One region of the Solwaraspora sp. WMMD1047 genome, then DNA from elsewhere that is predicted to be linked to it. Evidence: riboswitches for the same ligand, from Rfam matches in the RefSeq annotation. Region 1 holds a riboswitch; each other region holds the start of a gene.
What was found. Region 1 has a riboswitch for cyclic di-AMP ahead of O7627_RS24700 (hypothetical protein). Riboswitches for the same ligand answer to the same signal wherever they lie in the genome.
Positions count from the first base shown of each region.

Region 1 (10,220 bases):
CCGGCAACTCGTGGCCTCAGCCGACCCGGGTCAGCAGGGTCACCGGGGCGCCGTCGCCGGCGTACCGGTAGGGCTCCAGCTCGGCGTCCCACGAGGTGCCCAGGGCCTTGTCGAGGGCGTGGGCCAGCGCCTCGGGGGCCCGCGCGGAGGCCATGATGGCGCGCAGCCGGTCCTCGCCGAGCTGGATGTCCCCGGCGGCGCCGGCGGTGGCCCGGAACAGTCCCCGGCCGGGCACGTACATGAAACGTTCACCGTCGACGCCGGGACTCGGCTCCTCGGTGACCTCGAAACGGATCATGGGCCACTGCCGGAGGGCAGCAGCCAGCTCGCCGCCGGTCCCCGGGCTGCCGGTCCACCCGCACTCCGCCCGACGGGCGCCCGGATCGACCGGTTGGGCCGTCCAGTGCAGGTTGACCGGCGCGGTGAGGACGCGCGCGATCGCCCACTCGACGTGTTGACACACGGCGAGCGGGGTCGAGTGGACGTATACGACGCCACGCGTTGGCACGGTGACCTCCCGGAGAGCGAGGTGCGTCTTCCCCTACGACCTCGACCACCGAGTGGTGCTGTGTTGAGAGACATGATGACCTGTGTGACGGATGGTGCGCCAGAGAATCGAGAAACTGGCGCCCGGGAATGACCGTACCGGTGACCCGGGTTGGACTCCACGTCGGCCACGGTCTGCCAACCCGGCAGCGCGGCTGGTGTAAAGTTCGCTCGAATCCCCCTGTCCTCCCGTACGTCTGCAAGGAGACCTCCGTGGCGAGCAACACGTCAAAGACCGCGCGCGCGTCCGTCCGCGCCGGCCAGGCCGGCCAGGGTGGCGCCCTGAGCGTGCTCGGTGAGTTCAAGTACCTGATCCCGCTCAACGGCGGCAAGCACGCCTACGTGCGGAATCTCACCAACGGTAAGACCGCGCACCTGCGCACCGACTCCGAGGCCTTCATCGAGGAGATCCGGACGCTGGCCGGCGCCGGGCACGCCACCAAGATCCGCGCCGAGATCAACGCGCTGAACGCGACCTACCCGCAGGACGGCTGGGACACCACCGAGAAGCGTCTGGTCGAGGCCGGCGTCTTCGAGTCCTGAGCCAACCCGGCCCGGCATTGCCGCCGGGCCGCTACTTCGCACCGACGTCCGACGCCCCGGCGGGGAACCCTCCGCGCCGGGGCGTCGCGCGTAGCGACTGCGACGACAGCACCGCGCGGCCGGCTGCCCACGCCCCGCAGCCAACGACCGGAAGACCGGAGGCCGCGAGACCGGCCGGTACGCCCCTCAGGTCAGCAGGTCCACCCGGCCGGTGCTGAGGTCGTAGATGGCGCCGACCACGTCCACCCGGCCGTCGGCGCAGCCGGCCGCCAGCGCGGCGCTCTCCCGCAGCCGGGCCACCGTGCGGGCGGTGTGCCGGCGGGTGGCGAGGGCGTGCACGTCCGGATGGTCCACCCCGACGTCGGTGACGGCCGCCGCGATCTGCTCGATCAGGTAGGCCAGGGCCCCGGGCGGCTGCTCGCCCTCGCGCAGCGCCGCCACGGTCGAGGCGACCGCCCCGCAGCGTTCGTGACCGAGCACCACGACCAGCGGGACGCGCAGCGCGGTGACCGCGAACTCGACCGAGCCGAGCACGGCCTGGTCGAGCACGTGCGCGCCCGAGCGGACCACGCAGATCGAACCGAAGGTCTGATCGAAGATCGCTTCCAGCGGCACCCGGGAGTCGATGCAGCCGACCACCACGGCGTACGGCTGCTGGTCGCCGGAGGCGCTCGCCTCGGCGGCGGTCACGTCGTGACCGTGCAGTGGTTGCCGGCTGAGGAACCGGCGGTTGCCGGCGAGCAGCTCGGCCAGGGCCTCCGCCGGCCCACGGGCGGCCAGCGGCGGCGAGGTGGAGGCGACCGGCGTCGCCACTTCCCGGGAACCGGACGGCGAGGACATGGGGTACAGCTTTCCGTCTCGGCGCCCGCCAGCGAAGTCTGTTGCGAATCTTCTCACCACCGCGGATTCACCTGGTGGGACGAGGGGTACAAGAGATCGACGGGAGCCGCGCGACAAATGCCACCAAAGCTCTCGGACGACCGCACCCGGACCTACTCGGAGGTGGCCATGCCCGACCACGTTCCGGTCACGGCGCCGGACGGCGTCCAGCTGCACGCGGAGATCGCCGGTCCGGCCGACGCGCCGGTGACGGTGCTGCTGCTGCACGGCTGGACGCTGGACGGCCGCACCTGGCACCGCCAGGTGGCCGCCCTGGCCGAGACGCTCGGCGACGCCGTCCGGGTGGTCAGCTACGACGCCCGCGGGCACGGCCGGTCCGGCTGCACCCCGCGCTGCTCGGCCACCCTGGACCAGCTCGGCGACGACCTGGCCGCGGTGCTCGCCGAGGTCGCGCCCACCGGCCCGGTGGTGCTCGCCGGCCACTCGCTCGGCGGCATGACGATCATGGAGTACGCCCACCGGCACCCGGCCGACTTCGCCGCCCGGGTCGCCGGCCTGGTCTTCGTTGCCACCACCGCCGAGGGCCACACCCACACCCGGTACGGGCTGCCGTCGCGGATCGGCCGGCTGGTGCGGCTGGCGGAGACCACCGGCGCCGGCGTGCTGGCCCGGTTCGGCTCCTGGCGTACGCCCCGACCCCTGCTCAGAGCGCTGCGGCCGTCGCTGCGCTGGCTGCTCTTCGGCGACGCCTACGACCCGGCCGACCTGCGGCTCACCTGCTCGGCGGTGGCCCGCACCGCGCTCGTCTCGGTCGGCGGCCTGCGGCAGTCGATCGGCGCCCAGCACCGCCTGGAGACCCTGGCCGCCCTCGGCGACGTCCCGGTCGCGGCCCTGGTCGGCGACCGGGACCGGCTCACCCCGCCGCCGTGCGCCCAGTCGATCGCCGAGGCCCTGCCGGCCACCGAGCTGACGCTGTGCCCCGGTGCCGGTCACATGCTCATGATGGAGCGACCGGACGAGGTGAACGCCGCTCTGGTCGCGGTGGTCCGCCGGGTCCTCGACCGGGCCGTACCCGCCCGCGCCCGGACCCGGGCGGCACGCCGGGCACTGCCGAAGGCCCGGAACGCCGGCTCGACCCGGAAGCTGGCAGCACCGGGCGCGGCGCGCAAGCCGGCACCGGGCGCGGCGCGGAACGCGCCACGAACCGAGGCGGATCGAACAACGGCAACATGTCCTTGATCGACAGGGCGTACCCTCGCTCTCTGGCCACTGATGCGCGCGCAGAGCAAGTCCCGACCCGAACCGCGCACCGGCACCGGTGGCCCGGGCCCACCCAGGGACCCGCCACCGACGGCCAGGAGCTTGCGCGTTGACCGACCCCACCACCCTGCAGCAGGAGATCGCCGCCGAGCAGCAGCACCTCGACCGCGTGTACGCCCGGCTGGCGGAGCTGCGCCAGTCCGCCGCGGTCGCGGAGAAGGAGGGCTACCAACTCGCCCGGGTCGGCAACTTCGGCGCCCTCGTCGAGCGGGACGCGATGGTCTTCCACGCCGCCCGCCGCCGGCACGTGCTGGACGCGGAGCACGAGGGGCTGGTCTTCGGGCGGTTGGACCTGCGCGACTCCTCGGTGCTGCACATCGGCCGGCTCGGGGTCCGCGGCGAACGCGCCGAGCCGCTGGTGATCGACTGGCGGGCCCCGGCCGCCGCCGCGTTCTACCAGGCCACCGCCACCCAGCCGCGCGGCGTGGTCCGCCGCCGGATGATCTCCTCCACCGGGGAGCGGGTGACCCGGATCGAGGACGACCTGCTCGACCCGGCCGGCGCGCCGCCCGGGATGAAGGTGGTCGGCGACGGGGCGCTGCTGGCCACCCTGGCCCGGGCCACCGGCCGGGGGATGCGCGACATCGTCGCGACCATCCAGCGCGAGCAGGACGAGGCGATCCGCTCCCCCGCCTCCGGGGTGACGATCGTCTCGGGCGGGCCGGGCACCGGCAAGACGGCGGTCGCCCTGCACCGGGCCGCGTACCTGCTCTATTCCGACCGCAACCGGTTCGTCGGCGGCGGGGTGCTGGTGGTCGGGCCGTCCTCGGTCTTCGTCGACTACATCTCCTCGGTGCTGCCGTCGCTGGGTGAGGACGCGGCCACCCTGCACTCGCTGGGCACGCTCTTCCCGGGGGTCACCGCGACCCGTTCCGACCCGGCCGCGATCGCCGCGGTCAAGGGGTCGCTGCGGATGCGACGGGTGCTGGAACGGGCGGTCCGGGACGCGGTGCCGGACGGGCCGGGCGAGCTGCGCCTGCTCTACCGGGGTGAGCTGCTGCGGCTCGGCCGGGCCGAGCTGGACGGCATCCGGGCCCGGGCGTTGCCGCGCGGCGCCCGCCGCAACGAGGTACGCCGGGCCGGCATCGACGGCCTCTTCGGCGCGCTCTGGAGCCAGGCCCAGCGGCTGCGGATCGGCCGCCTGCCCGACCAGCGGACCTTCGAGGACGAGCTGGCCGAACGGCAGGAGTTCCGCGACTTCCTGCGGGCCTGGTGGCCCCGGCTGCACCCCCGGCACGTGCTGCACTGGCTGGCCCGGCCGACGCGGCTGCGCCGGTACGCCGCCGGCATCCTCACCCCGGCCGAGATCGCCATGCTCGCCGAGTCGTACACCGCGCCGGCCACCGGCGGGTTGAGCTTCGCCGACGTGGCCATCCTGGACGAGCTCGACGAGCTGCTCGGCCGTCCGCCGCAGCCGCCCCGGCGCAGGCGCGACCCGTTCCACGTGGCCGGCGGGGTACGCGAGCTGAGCACCGCCGCCGAACGGCAGCGCGCCGCCCGGCAGGCGGCCACCGAGCGGCCGGCGGACTACCGCGACTACGCCCACGTGGTGGTCGACGAGTCGCAGGACGTCTCGCCGATGCAGTGGCGGATGCTGGGCCGGCGGGGCCGGATCGCCTCCTGGACGGTGGTCGGCGACCCGGCCCAGACCGCCTGGACCGGCGACCCGGCCGAGCTGCACCGGGCCCGGGACCGGGCGCTGGGCCGGCGGGCGCGGCACAGCTTCACGCTCTCCACCAACTACCGCAACTCGGCGGAGATCTTCGCGGCCGCGGCCGCGGTGATCCGGGAGATCGACCCCGACCTGGTGCTGCCGACCGCGGTGCGCTCCACCGGGGTCGCCCCGGTGGAGCTGTCGGCGCCGGCGGCCGAGCTGCCGGCGGTGGTCCGGGACGCGGTGGCCCGGCTGCTGACCGAGGTCGACGGCACGGTCGGGGTGATCACGCCGGTCCCGCGCCGGGACGAGGTGGCCGGCTGGCTGGCCGGGCTGCCGGACCCGGACCGCCACCAGGTGGTGAACGCGCTGCAGGCCAAGGGCATGGAGTACGACGGGGTGCTGCTGGTCGCCCCCGGCGAGATCCGCGCCGATTCGGAGGCCGGGGTACGGACCCTCTACGTCGCCCTGTCCCGGGCCACCCAGCGCCTGACCACGGTCGACGTCCGATAGCTGGCGGGGCCGGGAGCTTCCGGCGGGGTCGATCGCCGGCGCTCCCGGCGGGCGACAGTCGGGCTCAGTGCCGAGGGATCGCGATGACGTCGTACTCGGTGGTGGGGGTCGGCGGGGTGGAGAAGCGGGCGTTCGGCAGGTAGAGCCGCCGGCCGTAGGCGGCCACCGTGGTCGGCACGTCGAACCTGGGGTCGGTCCGGCGGGTCAGCAGCCGGCCGCGGGTGCCGGCCCGGTCCAGGCCGAGCACGGCGACGGTGTTGATCCGGTTCTGGACCACGTAGAGGGTCCACCCGTCGAGCAGCAGGCCGTCGCCGTTTGTCAGCAACTCCCCGCCGAGGTCGACGGTGCGGGTCAGCCCGGTGCGCGGGTCGACCCGGAACAGCAGGCCGGTGCCGGACTGCACGATCAGCAGGCCGGTGCCGTCGGGGGTCCGGACGATGCCGTTGGCGTTGATCCCGGTGCCGTAGGCGATGTCGCCGGTGAGCGGCACCCGGACGACGCCGTCCGGGCCGGGCAGCCGGCCGGCCCGGTCCAGCGGCAGCCGGTAGAGCACCGGGTTCGTCGAGTCGGTGAACCAGGCCCCGCCCGGCGTCAGGACGACGTCGTTGACGAAGCTGGCCCCGTCGGCGAGCCGGTAGCTGGCCAGCAGCTCGCCGGTGCGGGCGTGGATGACCCGGGCGTCGCCGCCGGTCCCGCCGGCGACGAAGAGCCGCAGCCGCTTGTCGATCTTGAGGCCGAGGGAGGGCGTACCCGGTCCCGGGTTGATGATCTCGCCCCGGCCGGTGACCAGGCTGGCGCGGTAGATCGCGCCGGTGGCCCGGGAGCCGAAGAAGGCGTACGGCGAGGAGCCGATCGCGATCCCCTCCGGCTGGAAACCGGGTGGCAGCGGGAAGCTGTCGGGAAAGACCGGCCCGGTGATGGCCGGGGCTCCGGCGGCCGGGGCGGCCGGCAGTCCGGCGGCGGTGACGGCGAGGGCGGTGGTGATCAGCAGCGTGCGGCGGTTGACCGGCAGGTTGCGTCCGCGGTGACGCATGATCGCAGTCCCTTCGGGCCCGGGGTCGGCAGGCATCTACGGGTTTCGTTGCGGGCCGGTTCCGATGATGCCAGGGCCAGCCGGGTGACCGCACTCACAGTTGCATACATAGCAATGTCAGCATACGTTGGACCGAGTCGGCCTGATCGAGGATGGTGTGAGCGTGGGCGCAGGTCATGACCACGGCGGGGCCGCCTCGCGGGCCGCCGACCAGCACCGGGGTCGGCTCTGGGCCGCGTTCGGGCTGCTCGCCGCCCTGATGCTCGTCGAGGCGGTCACCGCCCTGCTCACCGGCTCGCTGGCACTGCTCTCCGACGCCGGGCACATGTTCACCGACGTACTCGGGATCGGGATGGCCCTGGCGGCGATCACCGCGGCCCGCCGGGCGGTGGGTGACCCGCAGCGGACCTTCGGCCTCTACCGGCTGGAGGTGCTCGCCGCGCTCGCCAACGCCGTACTGCTCTCCGGCGTCGCGGTCTACGTGCTGATCGAGGCGGTGAGCCGCCTCGACGACCCACCAGAGGTGACCGCCGGCCCGGTGCTGGTGGTCGCGGTCGCCGGCCTGCTCGCCAACATCGTGGCCTTCGCCCTGCTCCGGTCCGGCGCCCGCGACAACATCAACATGCGGGGTGCGTATCTGGAGGTGCTCGGTGACCTGCTCGGCTCGGTCGGGGTGATCGTGGCCGCCGTGGTGATCGCGACCACCCAATGGTGGTGGGCGGACCCACTGGTCGCGGTCGGGATCGGGCTGTTCATCCTGCCCCGGACCTGGCGGCTCGGCCGGGCCGCGGTACGCATCCTGGTGCAGGCCGCGCCGGAGCACCTCGACGTGCCGGCCGTACGGTCCCGGCTCTGCGCCGTACCCGGCGTCTCCGACGTGCACGACCTGCACGTGTGGACGCTGACCTCGGGGATGGAGGTGGCCTCGGCCCACCTGACCATCGACCCCGACGCCGAGGTCGGCACGGTGCTCACCGCGGCCCGGTCGGCGCTGACCGAGGAGTTCCACATCGAGCACGCGACCCTGCAGGTCGAACCGGGCACCTCCCCCGGGGGCTGCGGCCCGACGACCTGGTGACGGCGCTCACCGCCCGGCTTAGCTACGTCTTAATTCGCCCCTTCTCACCTGAGAGAGCCGGATAACAGCCGGTAGGCTCGGCGACGGCCGCCGCCGGGCGGCGCCCTCACGGCGCCTGCGGTGGTCGTCGCCTAATCGCGTCCTGCGAGCCGGGGAACCATGTACGTGGGGTGTATCCGCGAAAGCGGTAGGGATCTTCCGTCCCGAACCCGTCAGCTAACCCGGTCGGCGGCTGACGGAAGGACGTGGCAATGCCAGCACTGGCATCCGTACGACATGCGCACGCGCGCCGGGCCGCCAGACCCGCGTCGCGCCGAAACACCCGATGGGCGGCCCGGCTGTTCGCCGCCGTCACGGTCGGCCTGGCGGCCACCCTGGTGAGCACCGGCACGGCGGTCGCCGCCGGACCCGCGACACCACTCGCCGCCCCGGTCCTCGCCCAGCAGGACTTCGACGAGGGCGGCTCGGACAGCCTGCGCAAGGCGCTGCAGGAGGCGTCCAAGGGCTTCCTCGACGCGCAGGCCGCGCTGAAGAAGTCGACCGAGCGGCAGAAGCAGCTCACCGAGCTGCTCAAGCAACTCGAAACCGACCTCGCCGAGCAGAACCGCAAGCTCGGCGACCTGGCGGGCCGGGCCTACCGCACCGGGCGGTTGGGGCCGGTGTCGGCGCTGCTGGCCAGCGACTCACCGGACAGTTTCCTGGACCGGGCCGCCACCCTCGACTCGGTGGCCGCGAACGAGGACCGGCAACTGCGTCAGCTCCAGGAGACCAAGGAGCAGCAGACCCGGGCGAAGGCGGCGATCGACGCCGAGGTCGCCGAGGAGAAGAAGCAGGTCGAGGTGATGGCCAAGCGCAAGCAGCAGGCCGAGCGGGCGCTGGCGGCGGTCGGCAGCGGCGGCCCCAGCGGCGGGGTCAGCGGCTCCAACTCGGCCCGCGCCCGGGCCGTGGCGCGTAACTCCGACGGCTCGTTCCCGAACGAGTCCTGCAGCCTCAACGACCCGACCACCTCGGGGTGCATCACCCCGCGGACGCTCAACGCCCTCAAGCAGGCCAAGGCGGCCGGCTTCACGCGGTTCGTCTCCTGCTTCCGCAGCGGCGGTTCGGGCGAGCACCCGCAGGGCAAGGCGTGCGACTTCGCCGCCCAGAAGAACGGCTTCGAGGGTACGGCCACCGGCGGTGACCGCACCTACGGCAACAACCTGGCGGCGTACTTCGTCAACAACGCGAGTCGGCTCGGGGTGCTCTATGTGATCTGGTTCCGGCAGATCTGGCTGCCGAGCAGCGGCTGGCGGGCGTACAACGGCGACGGCACGCCGTCCGGCGACCACACCAACCACGTACACCTGTCGATGAACTGATCCGTGATCGCGGAGGATCCGGTGTGCTGTCGTGCACCGGATCCTTTGCGATCACCGGGTGAGCAGGGCACGGAGGATGGTCTCGATGCCGGGTCGGGGGTCGAAGTCCGGGTCCCGGTAGGCCAGTTGGTGCAGCAGGACGCCGTCGAGGTAGTCGAGCATCAGGCGGCAGTGCAGGTCCGGATCGGTCGAGCCGGCGGCGCGCAGCCACGGGGTGGCCCAGCTGCGGATCTCGGCGCTGCCGCGGGCCAGTTCGGCGGCGAGTTCGGGGTTGACCGCCGCCTCCAGGCTGAGCGCGTACCGGGCCATCGTGCGGTCCCGCCCGTCGGCCAGCGCCAGCCGCACGAAGTCCACCAACGCCGGGACCAGCCCGGCCACCGGCCGGCTCCCGCCGGGCGATGCGGATGGTCCGCCGGGCGGGGCGAGCTGGGCCCAGTCGGCGCGGTCCAGAACGGCCAGCCGCTCCACCACCGCGCGCAGCAGTGCGTCCCGGGTCCGGTAGCGGTTGGAGGTGGAGCCGGCGGGTAGGGCCGCCTCAGCGTCGACCGCCCGGTGGGTGAGCTGGCGCAGTCCACGCCGGCCCAGCACCCGGATCGCCGCGTCGGCCAACTCCTCCTGCCTGGACATGTGCTCACCCTAACAACTACATCCGTAGTCACAGCAACTACATCCGTAGTACCGTCGCCTCCATGACGGGAAACGCGGCAGTCATCGGGGGCGGCATCGGCGGACTGGCCGCGGCTGCCATATTGCAGCGGGCCGGGTGGTCGGTCCGGGTCCACGAGCGGGCCGGCACGCTGGGCGGGGCCGGCACCGCGCTCGGCATGTGGCCGGAGGCGCTGCGCGCACTCGACGCGCTCGGCATCGGCGCCGAGGTCCGGCGGATCGGCGCGCCGCAGCGCACCGGCGAGTTCCGGCGGCCGGACGGCCGCCGGATCGCCACCATCGACGTGGCCGCCCTGGTCCGCCGGACCGGCGACACGGTGCACCTGATCTCCCGCCCGGCCCTGCTGCGACTGCTGGCCGGCGCCCTCTCCCCCGGCACGGTGACCTTCGACAGCGAGGTGACGAGCGTGTCGGACCTGGTCGACGACCACGACGTGGTGATCGCCGCGGACGGCATCTTCGGCCGGAGCAGGGGCCAGCTCTTCGGCGCCGCCGGCGCGCCCCGCTACGCCGGGGTGACCGCCTGGCGGGGCACGGTGCCGGGCGCGACCTCAGCGGTGACCGAGACCTGGGGGCCGGGTCGCCGGTTCGGCATCACCCCCCGCGAGGACGGCCGGACCAACTGGTACGCCTCCCTGCGTACCCCGGCCGGCGGGCGCGCCCCGGGCG
Region 1 is NZ_JARUBL010000001.1:5,410,097-5,420,316, forward strand. Features, by position in the region: gene O7627_RS24665 (DUF3145 domain-containing protein) at 17-508, opposite strand; gene O7627_RS24670 (hypothetical protein) at 760-1,089, shown strand; gene O7627_RS24675 (carbonic anhydrase) at 1,276-1,929, opposite strand; partial or broken gene O7627_RS24680 (alpha/beta hydrolase) at 2,098-2,991, shown strand; gene O7627_RS24685 (AAA family ATPase) at 3,299-5,416, shown strand; gene O7627_RS24690 (superoxide dismutase) at 5,481-6,449, opposite strand; gene O7627_RS24695 (cation diffusion facilitator family transporter) at 6,613-7,527, shown strand; cyclic di-AMP (ydaO/yuaA leader) riboswitch at 7,646-7,774, shown strand; gene O7627_RS24700 (hypothetical protein) at 7,779-8,885, shown strand; gene O7627_RS24705 (TetR/AcrR family transcriptional regulator) at 8,937-9,512, opposite strand; gene O7627_RS24710 (FAD-dependent monooxygenase) at 9,575-10,220, shown strand, end outside.

Region 2 (10,220 bases), 2.0 Mb from region 1:
GGATGCGGTCGGGCGAGACGCCGAGGTAGCGGTTCAGCTTGCCGTCGAACTCGTCACGGCTGATCGACTCCCCGGTGTACCGCTTCCACCCGCCGAGCGTGATCACCATCGACTCGGGGTCCAGCTTGAGTTCGATCTCCTCCAGTTCGAGGAAGCGCAGCAGCCGGTTGACCAGGAACGGCGGCCCGATGATGTGGCGGGTCATTTCCCCGTCCCACCGCTTGAGGTACGCCATGGCCTCGTCCGGGTCGAACGCGTAGTCCTTGACCAGGTAGACGTGGTCGTCGAAGACCCCGTTGAGGATGTTGAACACCTTGACCATCCCCATCTCGGGGGTCTCCGCCGTCGACGGCGACAGGAAAAGTCCTGCGCCCTTGGACAGGGCGAAGAACTCCCGGTAGGACGCGAAGATGCCGTTGAGCGCCCGCGTCGCCGTGGTGGTGTCGCGGCGGGCCACGCTCGGTACGCCGCCGGTGCCGGTCGAGCGGATCTCCGCCTCCACGTCGGCCAGCGAGGCGGTCATCAGGACGTGGGCGTCCGGACGTTTGAACATGCTCACCGGCAGCAGCGGGATCCGCTGAAGATCGGCGCGGGACCTGACGTCATCCGGGACGACACCGTCGGCGTCGCACTGGGCGCGGAAGAAGTCGTTGCGGTCGAAGTGGTAGCGGAATGACTGACGGAGCACCTCGGTGGCTCCGGTCTCCCATTGCTGTTGCGGTAGCCGCAGTGCGTCTCCCGGTGCGCCCAACATCGTCGCCACATCCATGGCCGGACCTCCCCCAAATCGGCACTTTGTGGTGCCTACCGTTGTGACATCGCGTTACGAGGTTTCTCCACCTTGTTAGCCAACGCGGTCAACTATTACGGTAGTACTACCCCGGCAGTCAAGCGGTTCAGCCTGACGTACGGGTCGCGATCAGCCGACCGGACGAGAGGGTGCATCGAGATAGCCGCCAATGTCTGGCCTGCTTAAAGCCTTGCGGGAGGCGCCTCCGACGCCCCCCATCGACACCCGTGGAAGTCCGGAGGGGCGCTTGCTGCGCCTACGCGCATCGGCTGGCTGAGCACGGGCACTGCGGGCCATCCCCGATATGGATGTCGACACTCAGCGTGAGAACTGGGGCCTTCCCGTAACCTTCTCGTATCATAGTAGTACTACCGTGGTAGTCATGCTGATCGAGTTGCCCTATGCTGGAGCCCGTGGTCCGACTGGGAGTGCTTGAGCGGGCGGTGATGAACTGCCTCTGGACCGCGGACCGCGCCATGACGGTCCGTGAGGTGTACGAAGCGCTGCGCTCCGGCCGTCAGATCGCCTACACCACCGTGTTGACGACACTGCAGCGGATGGCGCGCAAGGGACTGCTGCACCAGAGTCGTGACGAACGCGCTCACCGCTACAGTGCCGCAGCCACCCGGCAAGAGATGTTCGCCGAGCTGCTGGCGGACGCGCTGGGCGTCGCCGACGGCGATCCGGGCGCGTTCGTGCGATTCGTCGACGAGCTGGGTTCGGAGGAGCGCATGGCGTTACGTGAGGCGCTCGACGGCGAGGCGAAGGATGAACGCGAACCGTAGCGTCTGACCGAGCACAAGGTCTGAGGGGGAAACCGCGGTGGGGCCGTTGGTGCTACCAGCTATCGTCACTCTATGTGCGTGGTCGATCACTGGCCTGGTGGTCGAGAGGACGTGGATATACCGGGTGCCCTGCGCGGCGGTTGGACTGTGGCTGGGCGCGGTCCTGGGGGTCCCGTTCGGTGCCGTCGCGGCACTGCTCATCCTGATCTCCGATCAACACACCTGGCAGATGGACAACACGGCACCGTCACTGCTCGCAGCACTGGTCAGTGCCGTCCTGTTGCTGGGCGCCGGGCGCGTCGGCAGGCGCTTCGCCGCGCTGAACCGGGCCGCTCGCCAGCGTCGGCGCCGCCACGAGATGCTCATCGACCTGTTCGCCACTGAACGCCCCGACCTGGGCAAGGTCAACGTGATCGACGACAGGCGGCCGTTCGCCTACAGCGTGCCGTGCATCGTCTCTGGGCGCACCGTGCTGTCGCAGGGGGCGCTGGATCTGCTTGAGCCGAAACCTTTGCAGGCCGTCCTGCGGCACGAGAGGGCGCATCTGCTGGCCCGCCATCACCTCGTCCTGCAGTTGGCGACCGCCGTGGCGCAGTCGTTCCCGGGGACGAGGGCCATCACCGCGCTGTCGATGTCCATCACCGAACTGATCGAGATGTCGGCCGACTGCTACGCCCGCCGCCATGTGGGTCAGAAGCCCACCATCGCGGCCCTGACCTTGCTGGCCGACATGGCGGTTCCCGCCGGGGCGCTGCCCGCGGGCGGTCGCGCGGTCGCGCTGCGGCTGGCGCAGCTGCACATCCCGCGGCACTGCTGCCAGACCGCCCGATCCAAAGGCACCTACGCCCTGGGCGCGGCGTTGCTCGTCCTGTCGCCGACTGTTCTCCTCCTCAACGCAATAGTCATCGACCTGTGTCCATGGGGAGCAGCGTGAATACGTTGATCGAAGACGCCCTGGGTCGGCACTACGCGAGTCTGCTCACCGATCGGACCCACGCCGACCCCCCACCTTCGGCAGTGTCCGAGCAGGAGTTCCGGACCGCGATGGGCGCCCTGCCCACCGGCGTCAGCCTGCTCACCACCCAGTACGGCGACGGCGATGTCTGGGGTATGACCGTCGGATCGCTGACCTCGCTGTCACTGCGGCCGGCCCTGCTGCTGGTCTGCCTGCACCGCTCATCCACCACATTGGAACTGCTCGCCCAGCACGGGCGCTTCGCTGTCAGCATCCTCGCCGCTGATCAGCGGGACATCGCCGACACCTTCGCCCGCCCACGGGACAGGAACACCGTGCCGGGTGATTACACCACCGTCGACGGCCTCCCGGTCATTCCGGGCGCGCTGGCTTGGCTGACCTGCGAACACCAGCACACCTACGCCAGCGGTGACCACGCCATCGTCATCGGCGCGGTGCGGAAAGCCGGGCATCGCCGCGGCGAACCCCTCCTGCGCCACGCCTCCCGCTATCGACAGTTGCAGTAGTCCCCCCACCTGCAGTGGTCCCCACCGAGGAAGGTAGTCATGGCCTACTCCGTGCACGTCGAAGAGAGCATCGACATCGCCGCGCCACCCGAAGACGTCTACGACGTCATCGTCGACGTCGCCCGCTGGGGACGCTTCAGCCCTGAATGCACCGGCGCCAGCCTGCCGCACCACGACGGCCCGCTCGGCGTCGGCAGCACGTTCAGCGGCCACAACCGTCGTGGCGCGATCCGGCGCTGGCGGACCCACTGCACCGTCACCGCTGCCGAACCGGGCCGCCAGTTCAGCTTCGACACCGCCGCCGTCGGCCTGGCCATCGCGACGTGGAGCTACCACCTCGCACCGCTGGACGGTGGCCGGGGCACCCGCCTGACGCAGGTCTGGCACGACAACCGCGGCCAGCTCATGAAGACCATCGCTGTCATCGTGTCCGGCATCCGCGACCGCGGAACCCACAACCGGGCATCCATCCAGATCACCCAGCAACGGCTCAAGGCCCACTTCGAAGGCCAGCCCGCCGACAACCATTCCCGATAATAGTAAATCATGTACTGAATTCAGGATCTGCTGTATCATTTCGTCGAGGGCCGCCGGCACCGCTCAGCCGCCCAACCGCCTGATGCGCCAACCGATGGCCGTCCTCGACGCGCAGACCAGTGGAGGCAGCGCATGCCCAGAACAGAGAAACGACAGCAGGGATTGGCGCTAACGGCTCTTACGCTGTCGGTGCTGGTCATCGGGCTCGACATCACGATCATGAACGTCGCCCTACCGACCATGGCCACCGAGTTGTCCGCCGGCACCGACGCGCTGCAGTGGATCGTCAACGCCTACATCCTGCTGTTCGCCGGACTGATGCTCCCGGTCGGCGCGATCGCCGACCGCTACGGGCGCCGCCGGCTCCTTGTCATCGGGCTCGCCATCTTCGCGCTGGCCTCGCTCGGCGCTGCCTTGGCCGACAGCGCCGCACTCGTCATCGCCGCGCGCGCGGTACTCGGCGTTGGCGCCGCGGTCATCATGCCGACCGCACTGGCCACGATCGCGGTACTGTTCGCCCCCGCCGACCGCGGCAAGGCCCTGTCGGTCGTCGTGATGGGTATGGGGGCGGGCATACCCCTCGGCCCGATCATCGGCGGCTGGCTGCTCAACCACTTCTGGTGGGGTTCGATCTTCCTCATCAACGTGCCGATCATCGCCCTGGCCGTCACCGCCATCGTTCTGGTCCTACCGGAGTCCCGCGACCCATCCCCGAAGCGCCCCGACCTGCTCGGCGGCCTGCTGTCCACCACCGGTCTGCTCACCCTGGTCTACGCCGCGATCGAGGCACCCAACCGCGGCTGGACCGACCCGCTGATCCTCACCGGCTTCGCCGTGTCCCTGCTGCTGCTGAGCCTTTTCGTCGGGTGGGAACTGCGCACCCCGCAGCCGATGATCGATCTGCACCTGTTCCAGGGCCGGCAGTTCACCTGGGGCAACATCAACGCCACCGTCGTCAGCTTCGCCCTGTTCGGCCTGCTGTTCGTCGTGCCGTTGTACCTGCAGTTCGTACTCGGCCACGACGCCTTCAACACCGGCCTGCGGCTCCTGCCCCTGATCGGCGGCTTCGTCATCGGCGTCGGCGCCGGCACCCGCATCGCCAACCGCATCGGACACAAGACCCCGATCGCCGTCGGCCTCCTGCTCACCGGTATCGGCCTGTCCATCGGCGCCACCACCGACACGGAAAGCGGCTTCGCCTTCGCCGCCCTCTGGTACGCCATCACCGGCCTGGGCATCGGATCGGCCCTGACCCCGTCCATGGACGCCGTCCTCGCCGTCCTGCCACCCGAACGCGCAGGCTCCGGCATCGCCATCACCATGACCCTGCGCCAAGCCGGCGGCGCACTCGGCGTCGCGCTGCTGGGCAGCCTGCTGTCGCAGATCTACACCGACCGCCTTGTCGTCGACGGCCTACCACCCGCCGCGGCGGACACCGCCCGAGACTCCATCGCCGGAGCGGTCGGCGTCGCCGCCCGCATCGGCAACCCGGCCCTGGTCACCGACGCCCAATCCGCCTATATCGACGGTATGCAGATGGTGTTGATCGTCTGTGCGGTCATCGCCGCGATCGGCGCCGTCCTGACCGTGCTGTTCATGCCCGGGCGCACCCGTACCCTCGCCGAGGCCCCTGCCGCCGAGCCGGTGTCGGCATGATCCCCACGCACCCGCTGTCGATACAGCCACCGATGTACTCTCTGAGGGTGGCGACGCTCACCAACGGCCAGGTCCTCGCCCGCTTCGGCCATGCCCTGTCCGACGCGACCCGCACCAAACTGCTGCTCGCGCTGCGGGACGGACCCGGCTACCCGGCTGAACTCGCCGACATGCTCGGTGTCAGCCGGCAGAACCTGTCCAATCACCTCGCCTGTCTACGCGGCTGCGGCCTGGTCGTAGCCGTTCCCGAAGGCCGGCGCACCCGCTACGAGCTTGCCGACGCCCGCATCGCCCACGCCCTCGGCGACCTACTCGGCCTGGTCCTGGCCGTCGACCCGGCAGCGTGCCCGGACTCCGACGACCAGAGCTGCTGCCGATGAACCCGCGGCTCCTCCAACTGAGCCCTGCTAGACCACCACCGCAACGCCTGGCCGTACTGACCCGCCGGGTGCGCTGGCTCGTCGCCGCCACCATCATCTACAACATCATCGAAGCGGCCGTAGCGATCACTGCCGGCACCATCGCGTCGTCCACCGCTCTGATCGGCTTCGGCCTCGATTCGATCATCGAGGTCGCTTCCGCCACCGCCGTAGCGTGGCAGTTCGCCGGCCGAGACCCCGAGACCCGCGAAAAGGTGGCACTACGCATCATCGCCGTCTCATTCTTCGCCCTCGCGGCCTACGTCAGCGTCGAGGCGGTACGGGCCCTTCTCGGCGGCGCCGACGCCGAGCACTCCAGCGTCGGCCTGGTACTGGCGGCAGTCTCACTGGCGGTCATGCCCGGACTGTCGTACGCGCAACGCCGCGCCGGTCGCGAACTCGGCTCCCGCTCCGCCGTCGCCGACTCCAAACAGACACTGCTGTGCACTTACCTCTCAGGCGTCCTACTAGCCGGCCTGGCGGTCAACAGCCTGTTCGGGTGGTCCTGGGCCGACCCCATCGCCGCCCTGGTCATCGCAGGTGTCGCGGTCAAGGAAGGCCGCGAGGCTTGGCGCGGCGACAGCTGCTGCGCCGTCCCGTTGACCGCACCGCTGACCATCCCGGAAGCCCCAGCCGGTTCAACTGCCACAGGCGATGCCTGCGGATGCGAACCCGGCTGCTCCTGCCGCCACGCAGCCGAGAAGTGACCTTCTGGTGAAGACCGCCCCGACGGTTCAGACGGAGTGCGGAGCCCGTCGATGGCGTCCTTCTGCCAGCCGTGCCAGCGCCTCAGGTCGGTAGCGTAGGCGAGCACCTTCGGCCGGCGGTTGACGTCGGTGCTGACGGTGATTGGCATTCGGGTGGCCTGGGTGAGCAGGGCTGAGAAACGCTCCAGGTAGCGCCGGAGTTCGCGCAGGTCGCGGATCTCGCTCCGAGGACTCACATTCGGCCACTGGTGTACCGATGATCGCCCATGCTTCCTCGGACGGTCTTGCGGCTATCGCGGTGTCCGGCGGCGTCGGACGGCCACGGCGGCGACTGCCGCGAGGATCACCGCGAGGATGCCGAAGCCGGCGAGTAGTGGCCCGCCCGCCCCGGTGGCGGAGTCGTCGCCGGCGGGTGCGGCGGCCGGCGGCGGTGTCGTCGCGATGGTGGGTGTCGTGGCGGTGGGTGCGGCGGTGGTGGGTTCGGGTTGTGGTGTGGCGGCCGGGCGGATGGACAGGACGGGGGCGGGATTGTCCGGTTCCTGGTCGCCCGCGGTGGGGATCTCGATCCATCGGGACACTTTGCCGTTTTCGTAGGTCTCGACGGTTTTGAAGGCGAGGGTTACGGCGTCGGGGGGTAGTTGAGCAACGGTGACAGCGAACGTGACGTCGTCGCCGACGGGCAGGGCGGGCCCGGCCACGGTGAATCCGTCCTGGTTGGGGCTGAGTTCCCATCCTTTGGGTGCGCGGGCGAGGGTCACGTCCTGGGGTTTCAGGCCGGCGGGCAGGACGACACGTTCGGACGTGATTCCCGCGGTGGTGGACTCGGCTTCGCCGACAAAGGTGAGGGTGACGTCGCGGGCGCCCGCCTGTGGTTTGTCGGCGCTTACTTCGACATGCGCCCAGCCCGGCGTGGCCACGGTCGCTGCCAGTGTGAACGTCGTCAGCACGGTGGCGAGTCGAGCACTTCTGCGTACCGTCATTTTCCGATGGTCCCTTCCGGCGGGTCATTTCTCGTGGTCGTGGTCGACCGTCGTGATGGTGGGATTTACCTGGGGGTCGTGACCGGAGGTCGCCTGGTCTGGTGCCACGGCCGCCCCGGTGCGCGGGTGCACACCGGGGCGGCCGGGTCAGAGCATGGACATGTGGACGTGGTCGGTGTGGTCGCTGGCCCCGCTGTATGACCTCCAGCCGGTGGCGGGTAGCCAGATCTGGCGGTTCCAGATGACGTAGAGGATGCCGAGGCGGTCGGCGTTGCGGACCAGGAACGCGGTGAGATTGTTGCCGTAGGTGCGTTCGTTCTGGGTGCGGGCGGGGGTGAAACCGCTGTTGCGGAGGGACCAGTCGCAGGCGCGGCCCTTGGGGTGCTCGAACGGACCGCCGGACCGGTGGCAGCCGACGAACCGGTCGAAGCCGGCTCGTTTGGTCTCCTTGTAGGCGTGCAGCGTGCGGGGGGTGACGCAACCCGCGGTGGTGGGGTCGTCCTGGCTGCACGATTCGTTCGGCCATCCGCCACTGCTGGTGCGCGGCGCCGCCCGGGCGACCGGTGAGGTGGCCGCGACGAACCCGGCGGTGAGGGACCGCCCGCCGACCAGGGCGAGGGCATTCTCCGCCTCCCGTTTCTGGGCGTTCATCACGGCGACCTGCTTGCGTTGGTCGCGGACTTCGGCGTCGATGGCGTCCTTGGCCCGGGCGGCGTCGTCGACGGCCTGGGCGAGCTCGGCGACCCGTTTGCCGTTGACCATGTTGAGTTCGTCGAGAGTTGCGGCCCGGTCGAGGAACGAGTCAGGTGAGGCGCTGTTGAGTAGCATCGCGGCCGCGCCGATCCGGCCGGTCCGGTAGGACCGGGCGGCGATCTGCTCGACCTGCGGGGCGAGTTTCGCCAGCCGGTTCTCGGCCCGTCGCAGCTCGAGGTTGAGGATCAGTTGGCGCTTGGTGGACTGGTCGAGTTTGGCCTTGGCGTCCAGGTAGGTCCGTCCGGCCTGGTCGAGTACGTCGCGCAGCAGTGGGGGCGGCCCGTCCTCGTCGGCGGTGGCGTTGCCGTTGGGCTGCGCCGCGGCAGCCTGGGAGCCGAGCGGGGCCGCCAGCAGCGCGGCGGTGGCCAGGACGGCCAGGGTGGCTGTGAGCCACCTGTTCGGGGGCGTGGTCACCATTCTCCCTTCCGATGGCCGCCGACCGGGTTAGCTGACGGGTTCGGGATGGAAGTGATCCCTACCGCGAACGCGGATTCACCCCACGGGCGTGGTTCCCCGGCTCGCCGAAGACGGCGATTGGGCGGCGGTTCGACAGGCGCCGTCCGGCGCGCGTCGGAGGTAACCGTCGGTGATGTGAGTCGATGATCAATAGTGATAGATGTTTCTAATTCATGATTAAGAGGGTGAGGTTGTGTTGACTGTGGGTGTGGGTTCCGGGCCTGCGGGGGGACCGGGTGGGCGTCCGCCGGGATCATGATCGCTCCGGACGGCCGGTCGGCGCCGTTGGCGATGACCGCCGGACGGCGGCCGGGCCGCGTATGTCGGCTCCAATGCGCGTCGACAATGCCGCGGCGTACCCGGGTTGGCCTCGGTGGGTGTGTCGGTGACGAGGCCCTCGCATGGGCTCGTCCTCCTCTGACTCGAAGGGGTGGACGTGCAGGCTGTTTTCTCGGCCACGGGTGGCCTCCGGGGGCCACCGGCTGTATCCACGGACGGCTCGCGTGCGGGGTCCGGACTCGACGCGGCAACCATGTCGTCGTCGCGTGGTTCCGCGCGCCACCGGGCGCGGCGGCCGCGGACAGGACACGCGGGATCGGCCAGCGCCCGCTGGTCTCGTGGCCCTGGCCACGCTCCCGAGAAACTGCCCCAGCAGGGCCGGGCGGGCTCAGGCGTACGACCTCGAACGCGGGCTACGCGCCGGTGGAGTCGATGCCGGTGGAGTCGATCACGTACGCAGCACGCACAGCTGCGCCAGGTCCGGCGACGCCCGCCACCGGGTGAACCCAGCAAGGGTCCGAAACTCGTCGACGACGGGCGACGACCAGCCCGGCCGCCCGCGTGCCAGCAGGCCGACCGCGGCGCTCACCAGCAACATCAGGCATGTCCCGGCGGCCAGCCCTGGTCCGCACGGCATCTCGCTGTGCCCGGCACCCTGACCGGTGTCGACCTGCACTCCGGAGCCCGTCGACGCACTGACCGACACGGCCGTGGCCGCCCCGACCGGCATGGCCGAGGTCGCGGCCCCATGCCCGTCGATGCTGACCGCCACCTGATGCAGGGTCGACGTCGCCAGCAACGGCGCCGCGGCACCGGACGCGCACTGCACAGCGTGTAGCAGCGCCACTGCGGTCAACGCGAGCACGGCGGTCAACCACGGCGGCAGCGCGGCACGAGCACGCGGTCCGCCGGTTCGGTTCATGCCGACAGGTTACGACACGATCGCGCCGCCGCCGACCCGACCGCCGTGTCGTCACCCCGGCCAGCGTGAACGGCGCTGGCGGCGACCCGCGGATCCGGGCTACGCCTGTCTGAGCGACAGCTCCGCCCGTTGCACTTATTGCAATGTACGCATACGTTGACGGGGTCGTCGGAAGCAAGGTCGGGAGGAATCGATGGGCGCCGGGCACGATCACGCAGCGCGCAGCGCGGGTGAGAAACACCTGGGCCGGCTGTGGACGGCATTCGCCCTACTGGCTGTGTTCATGGTGATCGAGGTTGTCGGCGGCCTGCTGACCGGGTCGCTGGCGTTGCTGTCCGATGCCGGGCACATGTTCACCGATGTCCTCGGCATCGGGATGGCGCTGGCCGCGATCCACGCCGTGCGTCGGGCGGCCCGGGGCGGCGGCGACCCGCAACGGACCTTCGGCTCGTAC
Region 2 is NZ_JARUBL010000001.1:7,370,260-7,380,479, reverse strand. Features, by position in the region: gene O7627_RS33685 (hypothetical protein) at 1-769, opposite strand, end outside; gene O7627_RS33680 (BlaI/MecI/CopY family transcriptional regulator) at 1,192-1,575, shown strand; gene O7627_RS33675 (M56 family metallopeptidase) at 1,673-2,509, shown strand; gene O7627_RS33670 (flavin reductase family protein) at 2,506-3,057, shown strand; gene O7627_RS33665 (SRPBCC family protein) at 3,097-3,594, shown strand; gene O7627_RS33660 (MFS transporter) at 3,727-5,250, shown strand; gene O7627_RS33655 (metalloregulator ArsR/SmtB family transcription factor) at 5,292-5,630, shown strand; gene O7627_RS33650 (cation transporter) at 5,627-6,376, shown strand; gene O7627_RS33645 (DUF1775 domain-containing protein) at 6,667-7,323, opposite strand; gene O7627_RS33640 (hypothetical protein) at 7,504-8,523, opposite strand; cyclic di-AMP (ydaO/yuaA leader) riboswitch at 8,527-8,660, opposite strand; gene O7627_RS33635 (hypothetical protein) at 9,293-9,766, opposite strand; gene O7627_RS33630 (cation diffusion facilitator family transporter) at 9,960-10,220, shown strand, end outside.
Region 2: it holds a riboswitch for cyclic di-AMP, as region 1 does, so the genes downstream of both, O7627_RS33640 (hypothetical protein) here and O7627_RS24700 (hypothetical protein) in region 1, are expected to answer to the same signal.

Region 3 (10,220 bases), 2.4 Mb from region 1:
TCACCGGTGCGTTCCGGTCGCAACTTGACCACCCGTTCGCCGCGCCGTCCGGTCGACCCGGGCGGGTCGCCGTCGTCGGCACCGTCGGGCACCGGCCTGTCTGACGCGCTTCCATCGGCTCGCGAGCCGCCGGCCCCGCCGTCGACCGTCGGTCCGGCGGGTCCGCGGAGCGCCGGAATCAGCGCGGTGGCACCATCGTCCGTCCGTGGCCAGGTCGGTGATCCGGCGTCGGACCGCCACGACGAGCCGGTCACCGGCGGCCGGGTGCCGTCTACCGCCGGTACGGCGGGCATCAGCGCGGTCGCGCCGTCGTCCAGCCACCGCGCGCCGCCGTGCCGGGCGGCGGGGTCGGCCACGGCGGGGAGCAGCGTGGTGGGCGGTTCAACGGCGCGTCCCGGCAGCGGCGCCCGGGGTGGGACGGGAGCCGGTCGCATCGGTTCGGTCACCGGCCGCACCGGCCGCCCCACGGTGGGCGGCGTCGGCTCGGCGTGGGGCGCCGGAGGAGCGAGCGTAGGCGGATGCGGCCCCGGCCGGCCCGGCGCCGGCGGGTACGGCCCCGGCCGGGCAGCCGTGGGCGACTGTGCCCCTGGCCGGGCAGGCGTGGGCTGTGCCACCGGCTGGGCAGCCGTGGGCGAAGGCGCCTGGGCGGCGGGCGGGGGACTGGCCGGTGGCCCGGATGAGGTTGGTCTGCCCGGCTGCGGTGCCGGCCACGGCGCTGAGGCGGGGGGCGTCGCCGGCGGCGACAGCCAGGCCGCCGCGGCCGGCTCTCTGGCCAGGTCGGATGGCGGCGTGGGCCGCGGGCCGGGCGCCGGTCGGGGAGCCGGTTTGGCCGGGTCGGGTGGCGGGGTGGGCCGCGGGGCGGGGGACGGTCGGGGAGCCGGGGAGGGCCGGGGGGTCGCCGCTGGCCAGGCCGGCGGGGCCGGCCGGGGCGTCGGTGACGGACGCCGGGCGGGCGACGGGCGCGGTGTGGCGGACGGGTGGTTGGCGGCGGCCGGCGGTGGCCACTGGCCCGCCGGTGGCCCCGGCGGCTCGGGCTGTCCCGGCGGCTCGGGAACCGGTGTGATCACGTCGGTCGGCTGGTCGGGGTCCGGGGCGCGGTGCCGGCCGTTGCGGCGCTCGGCCGGGCCGCTGGAGCCGGTGGTCATCGGGGCACCTCAGCCGAGCGCAGACCGGTGGAGCCGTCGAACGCGGGCATCCGCACCTCGGTCAGCACCGCCTCGCGGTAGCCGAGCTGGTAGTCCTCCACGGCGTCCTTGAACCACCTGACCCCCTCGGAGTCATTGAGCGCCTGTTGCAGCGCGGCGGGGTCGCCGATGGCCGTGATCTTGAATGGCGGCGAGTAGACCCGTCCGTGTAGCAGCAGCGTGTTCCCCACGCAGCGTACCGCGCTGGTGGCCAGGACGCGGACGTCCATGATCGTCATGGCCTCGGCGCCGCCGGCCCAGAGGGCGTTCACGACGGCCTGCACGTCGCCCTGGTGGACGACCAGGTCGTCGTTGGTGGCCCCGTCGGGTGCCTGGCCGTCGCCGTACCGGGGAGCGTCGTCGAGTTCGACGCTCAGACCGGGACCGATCAGCTCGGTGAAGCCGGCTGCCTGCCGGCTGCCGGCGGCGCGGTCGCGCTGCTCGCCGATCGGCTCGTCGGTGCCGGCCAGGGCCTCGGTCTGTGCCTCGACCTCGGCCCGCAGGGCTGCCGCGCGCTCCTCGCTGGCGGTGAGTTGCCGGCGCCGGTCCTCGATCAGTTGGGCCAGCTCGGGTCGACGGTCCTCGCGCAGGGAGGTGCCGCCGGCGGTGGTCGCGGAGGTGGTGAAGAGCAGGCCGGCGGCGAGGGCGATCAGCGGTACGACGACCGACCAGCCCGGCCGGCGTGACCCGGACCGGCGGGGCAGCAGGCCGCGCAGCGCACGCAGGACGACCTGCCGCCAGGAGGTGCCGCCGGACGTGTACTCCACCGAAGCCTCCCCCTCCCAGGTTCCGCCGCTCTGTCCCAGCATGCCATTGACAGCGGGCAATTGCCGTCAGCGTCCCGATCTGCCCGTACCGGGGACTTCCGGGTTCCCCCCGTTCGTGGCCTGATCGGGTTCGCCCGACTACGCTAGCTCTCGAACATTATTGGCCATGGACCGTCGCCCACCGCGTCTGGTTGTCAGGCCGGACGAGGATCGCCCACCTCAGGAGAGCGTCGTGCCGAAGTCGCAGGTTCGCAAGAAGAAGGTCTACACCCCGCCAACGGACGTCCGACCGACGGCGACCGCCGCCACCAGCAAGCCTAGTCCCATCTGGCTGCCGATCGCCGCGGTGTCCTTGATCGTTTTCGGCATCGGCTGGCTGGTCGTCTACTACCTCTCCGAGACCGCCTACCCGGTGGCGAGTTGGGGGTACTGGAACCTGCTCGTCGGGTTCGGGGCGATGGTCAGCTCGCTGATCCTGCTCTCCCGCTGGCGCTGAGCCGCCGCCCCGTCGCGACCAGGTCACATCGCGTCCAGCCGCTGGTGAGGGCCGGTTCGTCGGACACTAGGGTGTCCCGAAGAGCTGCGACGTTACTCACGTTACCGGTGGGTAGCTAGCGCGTAGGCTGTACCGATCAGCCGAACGTCCGCGGCAGACCGGGAGGCCATGGCATGGGCAGCGTCCAGATCGTCACCACCGTCCTCGCCGCCGCCGTCACCGCGGTGGCGGTCTGGCTGGCGACCCGGGCGGTGTTGCGGATGGTGGCCGTGATCCGGCTCGGCCAGCCCGACCCGACGCGCTTCACCGACCGGGGCAACCGGCTGCGCACCATGCTCACCGAGACACTCGGCCACACCCGGATGCTGCGGTGGAGCGTGGTGGGCGCCGCGCACTGGTTCGTGATGGTGGCGTTCGTCGTGCTGTCGCTGCTGGTGCTGGAGGCGTACTTCGAGGTCGTCAGCCCGACCGGCGGGCTGCCGATTATCGGCGGCTGGGCGGTCTACGGCATCGCCACCGAGCTGATCGGCGTACTCGGTCTGGTGGGGATTCTGGTCCTGATCGGGATCCGGTTGCGCAACCGGCCCGCGGACGCCGGGCGGAAGTCCCGGTTCACCGGCTCGACGATGTGGCAGGGCTACTTCGTCGAGGCGGTGATCGTCGCGGTGCTGATCTGCGGCTTCCTGATCCGGGGCTTCAAGGTCGCCACCGACCACTTCGAGTACCCGGCCTGGGGCACCCCGGTCAGCCACGCGGTCGGCGCGCTGCTGCCGGACTGGGAGGCCGGCGTCAGCATCACCGCCCTCGTCAAGATCGCCATCTCGATGACCTGGCTGATCGTCATCGCCCTGAACGTCACGATGGGGGTGGCCTGGCACCGGTTCGCGGCGTTCTTCAACATCTTCTTCAAGCGCGACCCCGGCCGGCCGGAGTCCGGGCTCGGCGCGCTGCGGCCGATGACGATCGGCGGCAAGCCGCTCGACTTCGAGGAAGCCGACCCGGAGAAAGACCAGTTCGGGGTCGCCCAGGTGGAGCAGTTCACCTGGAAGGGCCTGCTCGACTTCACCACCTGCACCGAGTGCGGCCGCTGCCAGTCGCAGTGCCCGGCCTGGAACACCGGCAAGCCGCTGTCGCCGAAGCTGCTGGTGCTGTCGCTGCGGGACCACGCGTACGCGAAGGCGCCCTACCTGCTGGCCGGCGGCGGCAAGGACCTCACCGGCGAGGAGAAGGGCACCGCGGAGCAGTTGGCAGGCGTCGACGCGCTGGCGTTGGCCGAGGCCGACCGGCCGCTGATCGGCGGCGCCGAGGAGCTCGGCATCATCGACCCGGACGTGCTCTGGTCCTGCACCACCTGCGGGGCCTGCGTGGAGCAGTGCCCGGTCGACATCGAGCACGTCGACCACATCGTCGACATGCGGCGGTACCAGGTCCTGATCGAGTCGAGCTTCCCGTCCGAGGCCGGCGTGATGCTGCGCAACCTGGAGAACAAGGGCAACCCATGGGGCGCCCCGCCGAACACCCGCGAGGACTGGACCAAAGGGCTGGACTTCGAGGTGCCGCGGGTCGGTGAGCGTGACGACTTCGAGTACCTGTTCTGGGTGGGCTGCGCGGGCGCCTTCGAGGACCGGGCGAAGAAGACCACCCGGGCGGTGGCCACCCTGCTGCACGAGGCGGGGGTCGACTTCGCCATCCTCGGTGAGGGCGAGACCTGCACCGGTGACCCGGCCCGTCGGATCGGCAACGAGTTCGTCTTCCAGATGCTCGCCCAGCAGAACGTCGAGACCCTCAACGAGGCGTTCGGCGACCGGGAACCGACCAAGCGCAAGATCGTCGCGACCTGCCCGCACTGCTTCAACACCCTGGGCAACGAGTACGGCGAGCTTGGCGGTCACTTCGAGGTGGTGCACCACACCCAGCTGCTGGCCCACCTGGTCGCCACCGGCAAGCTCACCCCGGTGCAGCCGGTGGACGGCGGCGTCACCTACCACGACCCGTGCTACCTGGGCCGGCACAACCGGGTCTTCACGCCGCCACGCGAGGTGCTCGGGGCCGCGGCGGCCGACGGCCTCACCGAGATGCCCCGCAACAGCGAGCGGTCGTTCTGCTGCGGCGCGGGCGGTGCCCGGATGTGGATGGAGGAGCGCATCGGCAAGCGGATCAACGTCGAACGGGTCGAGGAGGCCATCTCCACCGGCGCGAAGACGGTGGCCGTCGGCTGCCCGTTCTGCTACACGATGCTCGGCGACGGGGTGACCGGCAAGGGCGCCGACGGCGAGGTCGAGGTGGTCGACGTGGCGACGGTGCTGCTCCGGTCGGTCCAGCCGCAGGCGTAGCCGCTCAGCTGCTGCTGGTCGCGGCGACGGTGGTCGCGGTGCTGATCGCCACCATCATCGCGGCCTGCGCCTCCTCGATGGCGCGTTTGGTCGCGGCGCTGGCCCAGTCGCCCTCGGCGATCCGCGTCAGCCGCTCCTTGACCCGGTCCCGGGGCAGGTCCCTGAACACCTTCTTGTCCAGCCCGACCGCCCGGAGCAGCCCGCAGAGCGCGGCGAGTCGCGGCTCGACCGGTCCGTCGCCGGTCACGGCCGCGGCGAGCCGCTGCCGCAGGTCCGTCTCCACCGGCGGCTGCACCCCGTGCGGGGCCGGATAGCGGGTACGCGGAAAGACCCAGAGCACCTTGTCCCGCTCGCGGCGCAGGATGCCGGAATCAACCAACCGGTCCAGCACCCGTTCGTCCAGGCCGTTGCCCAGCCGGTTGACCCAGTGCTTCGGCGAGCGCGGCTTCTTCGCCTCGCCGATCCGGCGCAGCGCGTCGTCAAGCAGCGGCTCGCCGGTCGGGGCCGGGTCCGTCACGGTCACCTTCTTGTCGGCCACGTCGACCCGCCCGGCGAGCGTCAGGTCGAGCAGCACCGAGCCGCCGAGCCCGTGCGAGAGGGCCGGATTGCTCAGCTCGGCGGTTCCCTCGTCGTTGTAGACGAGCAGCAGCAGTTCCTCCGCGAGCGTCAGCGTCGACATGATCCGACCGTATCCGGGCCGCCACGAGACCGCATCAGGACCGGAATCCGATGTCTTGATTCGGCATCAAAGCTTCCCTATTGTGGGGCACCGACCGCTGTGGCACGTCGCCCTTCGTCCCCCTCCGAAAGGCGCCCGCGGTCGGTAACAGAGGAGTCGCTGCCAGTGGCACTTGTGCCCTTTCAACGTCGTACCCCTGATCCTGTGCCCGCCGGTCGCCCCCGCCGGTCCCGCGCCGTTTTCGGCGCGCTGGCACTCGCCGCGCTGGTCTGTGTCGGTCTGCTGCCCGCGACACCGGCCACGGCCGCACCTTCGATCGAGGAGATCGAGGCGCAGCTCGACAAGCAGTGGGAGCAGCTCGAACCGACCATCGAGCAGTTCAACAAGGTACGCAGTCAGTTGCGCTCGAACCAGAAGAAGTCCGCCGACCTGGCGGAGAAGATCGAGCCGCTGGCGCTGCAGGCTGAGCTGTCGATGAACAAGATGAGCCGGCTCGCGTCCCGCTACTACAAGACCGGCCCCGGTTCCGACCTGAACGCGTTGCTGGTCACCGGCTCGGCCAGCACCCTGACCGACCAGCTCGCGCTGCTGGACCGGCTGGCTCGCGACGAGCAGGAGCAGATCGCCGCGGTGGTCGCGGCCCGCGACAAGTACGACGCGGAGAAGCGCAAGCTGGACGACCTGATCGAGCAGCAGCGCAAGCAGGACGCCGAGCTGGCCGCGAAGAAGAAGCAGATCGACGCGGAGATGAAGCGGCTGGAGCAGTTGCGGCTCACCGCGGCCGGCTACACCGGCTCCGGCGCGGCACAGCGGATCGGGCCCTGCCCCGCCACGTACATCGGCGGACCGGCCGGTGTCGCGGTGCGGACCGCGTGCGCCCAGATCGGCAAGCCGTACGTGTGGGGTGCCACCGGTCCAAGTTCGTTCGACTGTTCCGGCCTGACCCAGTACGCGTGGGGCAAGGCCGGCGTATCGCTGACACATTTCACCGGTGCGCAGTGGAATCAGGGCAGTACGGTGAGTCGCGCGAATGCTCGACCGGGAGATCTGGTCTTCTTCTACAGTGACCTGCACCACGTCGGGCTGTATGTCGGAAACGGCATCATGGTGCACGCGCCGCGCTCCGGGACACCGGTGCAGATGCAGCAGATCGACGCAATGCCGATCGCGGGCTTCAAACGCGTCGGCTGAAAGTTCCATAGCCGAAAAGCCCGCCCGACCGTGGCGGGCTTTTCGGACTTTCCGGCCGGATAATGCAACTGTCCGCAGTCGACCATCTACGCAACGAATCGATTGACATCAAGGGTTGCGCTGCGATAACGGCTTTCCCTACTCTGGGGTGCCGTCGAGTCGGCAGCAGGTCGCCCAGCCGGGCGGCATCGGCTCGACACCGCCGAATCGTCGCCAGGCGAACCGGGGACCCACGAAGTCCGGGGTGAATCCGCGAACCTGCGGTAGGGCGCTTTCCTTCCCGCCCGAACCCGTCAGCTAACCCGGTAGGCGGTCACGGAAGAAGGAGTACCGACTCCGGTGGCAACCCCTGCCCCGCGGTCGCGACCCGCTCCGGTGGCCCAGGCCGCCGCCCGGTCCCGCCCGCGCCGCTGGTCCCTGATCACACCCGTGCTCGCCACGGTCGCCGGCCTCACCGTCGCCCTCTTCGGCGCCGCCCCGGCCGCCGCCCAGCCATCGGTTCCCGAGATCGAGAAGCAGATCGACGAGGCGTGGAACTCGCTTGAGCCGATCATCGAACGGCACAACGCCACCCGCCAGGACCTGGCCGTCAAGAAGAAGCAGGTCGCCGCGCTCAACAAGAAGATCGAGCCGCTGCAGTTGCAGATCGACCTGGCGATGAACCGGGTCGGCGACTTCGCCGTCGAGGCGTACAAGGACAACCGGGCGTCGGCGTTGAACGCGGTGCTGGCCACCGGCTCGCCAAGCAACCTGATGGACCAGCTCACGGTGCTGGACCAGTTCGCCCGGCGGCAGCAGCAGGACGTGCAGACCGTCGTCGAGCTCAAGAACAAGTACGCCGCCGAGAAGGCCCCGCTGGACGCGCTCGTCGCGGAGCTGACCAAGACCGAGGCGGAACTGGCCAAGAAGAAGAAGCAGATCGACGCCGAGGTGGACAAGTTGCAGGAGATGCGGCTGACCGCGTACGGCAACGGGTCGGCCGGTCCGTTGCGGCCGGCGCCCTGCCCGGCCACCTACCCGGGCGGGAAGGCCGGCGTCGCCGTCAAGTTCGCCTGTGCCCAGATCGGCAAGCCCTACTACTGGGGTTCGTCCGGGCCGAACTCGTACGACTGCTCCGGTCTGATGCTGGCCGCCTGGGCGGAGGCCGGCGTGGGTCTGCCGCACAACGCCGCGAAGCAGCGCCAGGCCGTGCCGAGTGTCAGCCGGGCCAACCTGCGCCCCGGTGACCTGGTCTTCTACTACGCCGACCTGCATCACGTCGGGATGTATGTCGGCAACGGCTGGGTGGTGCACGCCCCTCAGGCGGGCGAACCGGTGAAGATGAAGAAGGTCGACACCTCCCCGATCCACAGCTACGGCCGACCGGGCTGACGTCTCGCGGATGCTGGCCGGCCACCACGCGTCAGCGGGTGGTCGGCCAGACCCGCCAGTTGCGCCAGGCGCGGCTCGGCGTCGGCCCCCGCTGGCCCTGGTAGCGCGACCCGTAGATGGCCGAGCCGTACGGGTGCTCGGCCGGTGAGGCGAGCCGGAAGATGCAGAGCTGGCCGATCTTCATGCCCGGCCAGAGCGTGATCGGCAGATTCGCCACGTTTGACAGCTCCAGCGTGACGTGGCCGGAGAAGCCCGGGTCGATGAAGCCGGCGGTCGAGTGGGTGAGCAGGCCGAGCCGGCCGAGGCTCGACTTCCCCTCCAGCCGGCCGGCGAGCTGATCGCCCAGCGAGATCACTTCAAGCGTGGAGGCGAGCACGAACTCGCCCGGGTGCAGCACGAAGGGTTCGCCGTCGGGTACCTCGACCACCGAGGTCAGGTCGTCCTGCTGCACGGCCGGGTCGATGTGCGTGTAGAGGTGGTTGTTGAAGACCCGGAACAGCCGGTCCAGCCGGACGTCGATGCTCGACGGCTGCACCAGTTCGGGTTCGAACGGGTCGAGTGCCAGCGTGCCGGCCTTGATCTCGTCTGCGAGGTCGCGGTCGGAGAGCAGCATCGTGCCACCATACCGAGCGGTCACGGTCCGGCCTGGTCAGGGCCGGGGTCGCGAATCGAACGTATGTTCGATAGAATCACCGCATGGCATCCTGGTCCGAATTCGCCTCCGACGAGCCGCGGCTCGCCGACTCGATCCGTCTCCTCATGCAGCAGTACGGCCCGGGTCTCGGCTACCTGGCGACCGTCCGCGCCGACGGCGGTCCCCGGGTGCACCCGGTTTCCCCGGTCATCACCGACGAGGGGCTGTTCTGCTTCGTGGTGGACTCGCCGAAGCGCCGCGACCTCGAACGCGACGGCCGGTACGCGCTGCACTCGTTCCCACCGGAGGAGAGCGACGACGAGGCGTACGTGGCGGGCCGGGCCCGGCCGGTCACCGACCCGGCCCGGGTGGACCGGCTCGCCGGCGACCTGCGCGCCGCACCCGAGGTTGACTGGCGCCTGTTCGAGTTCACGGTCGACGTGGCGATGGTGGCCCGGCACGGCCGCACCGGAGCGACACCGTTTGCCGACGCGCGGGGCGACCGTCCCGCCGTCCAGGTCTGGCTGGACCCGGCCGCCGGAGCCACCCCTGCGGCCGGGTCCAGCCCCGCCCAGTCCGGCCCCACCCGCACCCAGGCGGCGGTGCTGACCGAACAGGTCGTGGCCGGCTCGGCCGCGGCCCGGCGCAGTCGCCGTTCGCGGGGGCGGCATGCGGCGCCGCCGGAGTCGCCGGTGCCGGCCCCATGAATCGGGACCGGGCCGGCACCGGCGACACGGCGGCGGGCCTACCGGGGATCGTTACGGCGCCCGGTAGGCGTTCCAGGCGTTGATCATGCGGGTCGCCTGTCCGGCCGTGAACTGGTACATGCAGGAGTCGTACGTGTAGTCCATGAAGTTGCGGATCGGGTCGACCCCCGCCGAGCTGCAGGTGTTCCGCCCGACCGGGCACTGGTACGCCGGCGACGCCTCGGCCGGGGTGTCCGAGACCTGGTCACCCGAGCCGGAGCAGCCACCCTGGAAGGTGTGGTAGAGGTTCAGCCAGTGCCCCACCTCGTGGGTGCCGGTGTCGCCCTGGTTGTAGTTGGTGGCGGTGCCGCCGGGCAGCGACTCGCTCAAGACCACCACGCCGTCGTAGCTGCTCAGCGTGCTCTGCGGGAAGGTCGCCCAGCCGAGCAGCCCGCCGCTGAGCTGTCCGAGGTAGATGTTCAGGGTGTTCTTGCCGCCGACCCGCAGCGAGCTCTTCATGGACCGCTCGGCGGCCGACCCGCTCACGATCGGGTACCACGACGTGTTGGTGACCCGGTTGATGCTCTGCAGCTGGAAGGCGAACGCTGTGACCGCCCCGCCGGTCGAGCCGGCGAACGACTGGTTCAGCACGTTGATCTGCGACTGGATCATCGAGTCGGGGATGTTCCCGCCGGCCCGGGTGGTGTCCCGCCGGATCACGTGCACGACGGTCGGGATGGTGACCGTGGCCAGCACGCTGGGGCCGGCGGCGGCCCCCGCGTTCCGCTGCGCCCGGCGCGCCAACGCGGCGGTGAGGTCGGCCTCGCGGGCGGCGATCTGGGCGGCGGTCAGCTCGTTCGGGTCGTGCCCGGCGGCGGC
Region 3 is NZ_JARUBL010000001.1:7,832,348-7,842,567, reverse strand. Features, by position in the region: gene O7627_RS35780 (class E sortase) at 1-446, opposite strand, end outside; gene O7627_RS35775 (DUF881 domain-containing protein) at 1,142-1,951, opposite strand; gene O7627_RS35770 (cell division protein CrgA) at 2,184-2,447, shown strand; gene O7627_RS35765 ((Fe-S)-binding protein) at 2,621-4,780, shown strand; gene O7627_RS35760 (GPP34 family phosphoprotein) at 4,785-5,459, opposite strand; gene O7627_RS35755 (NlpC/P60 family protein) at 5,664-6,650, shown strand; cyclic di-AMP (ydaO/yuaA leader) riboswitch at 6,841-6,977, shown strand; gene O7627_RS35750 (NlpC/P60 family protein) at 6,990-8,021, shown strand; gene dcd (dCTP deaminase) at 8,053-8,634, opposite strand; partial or broken gene O7627_RS35740 (pyridoxamine 5'-phosphate oxidase family protein) at 8,718-9,116, shown strand; gene O7627_RS35735 (zinc metalloprotease) at 9,414-10,220, opposite strand, start outside.
Region 3: it holds a riboswitch for cyclic di-AMP, as region 1 does, so the genes downstream of both, O7627_RS35750 (NlpC/P60 family protein) here and O7627_RS24700 (hypothetical protein) in region 1, are expected to answer to the same signal.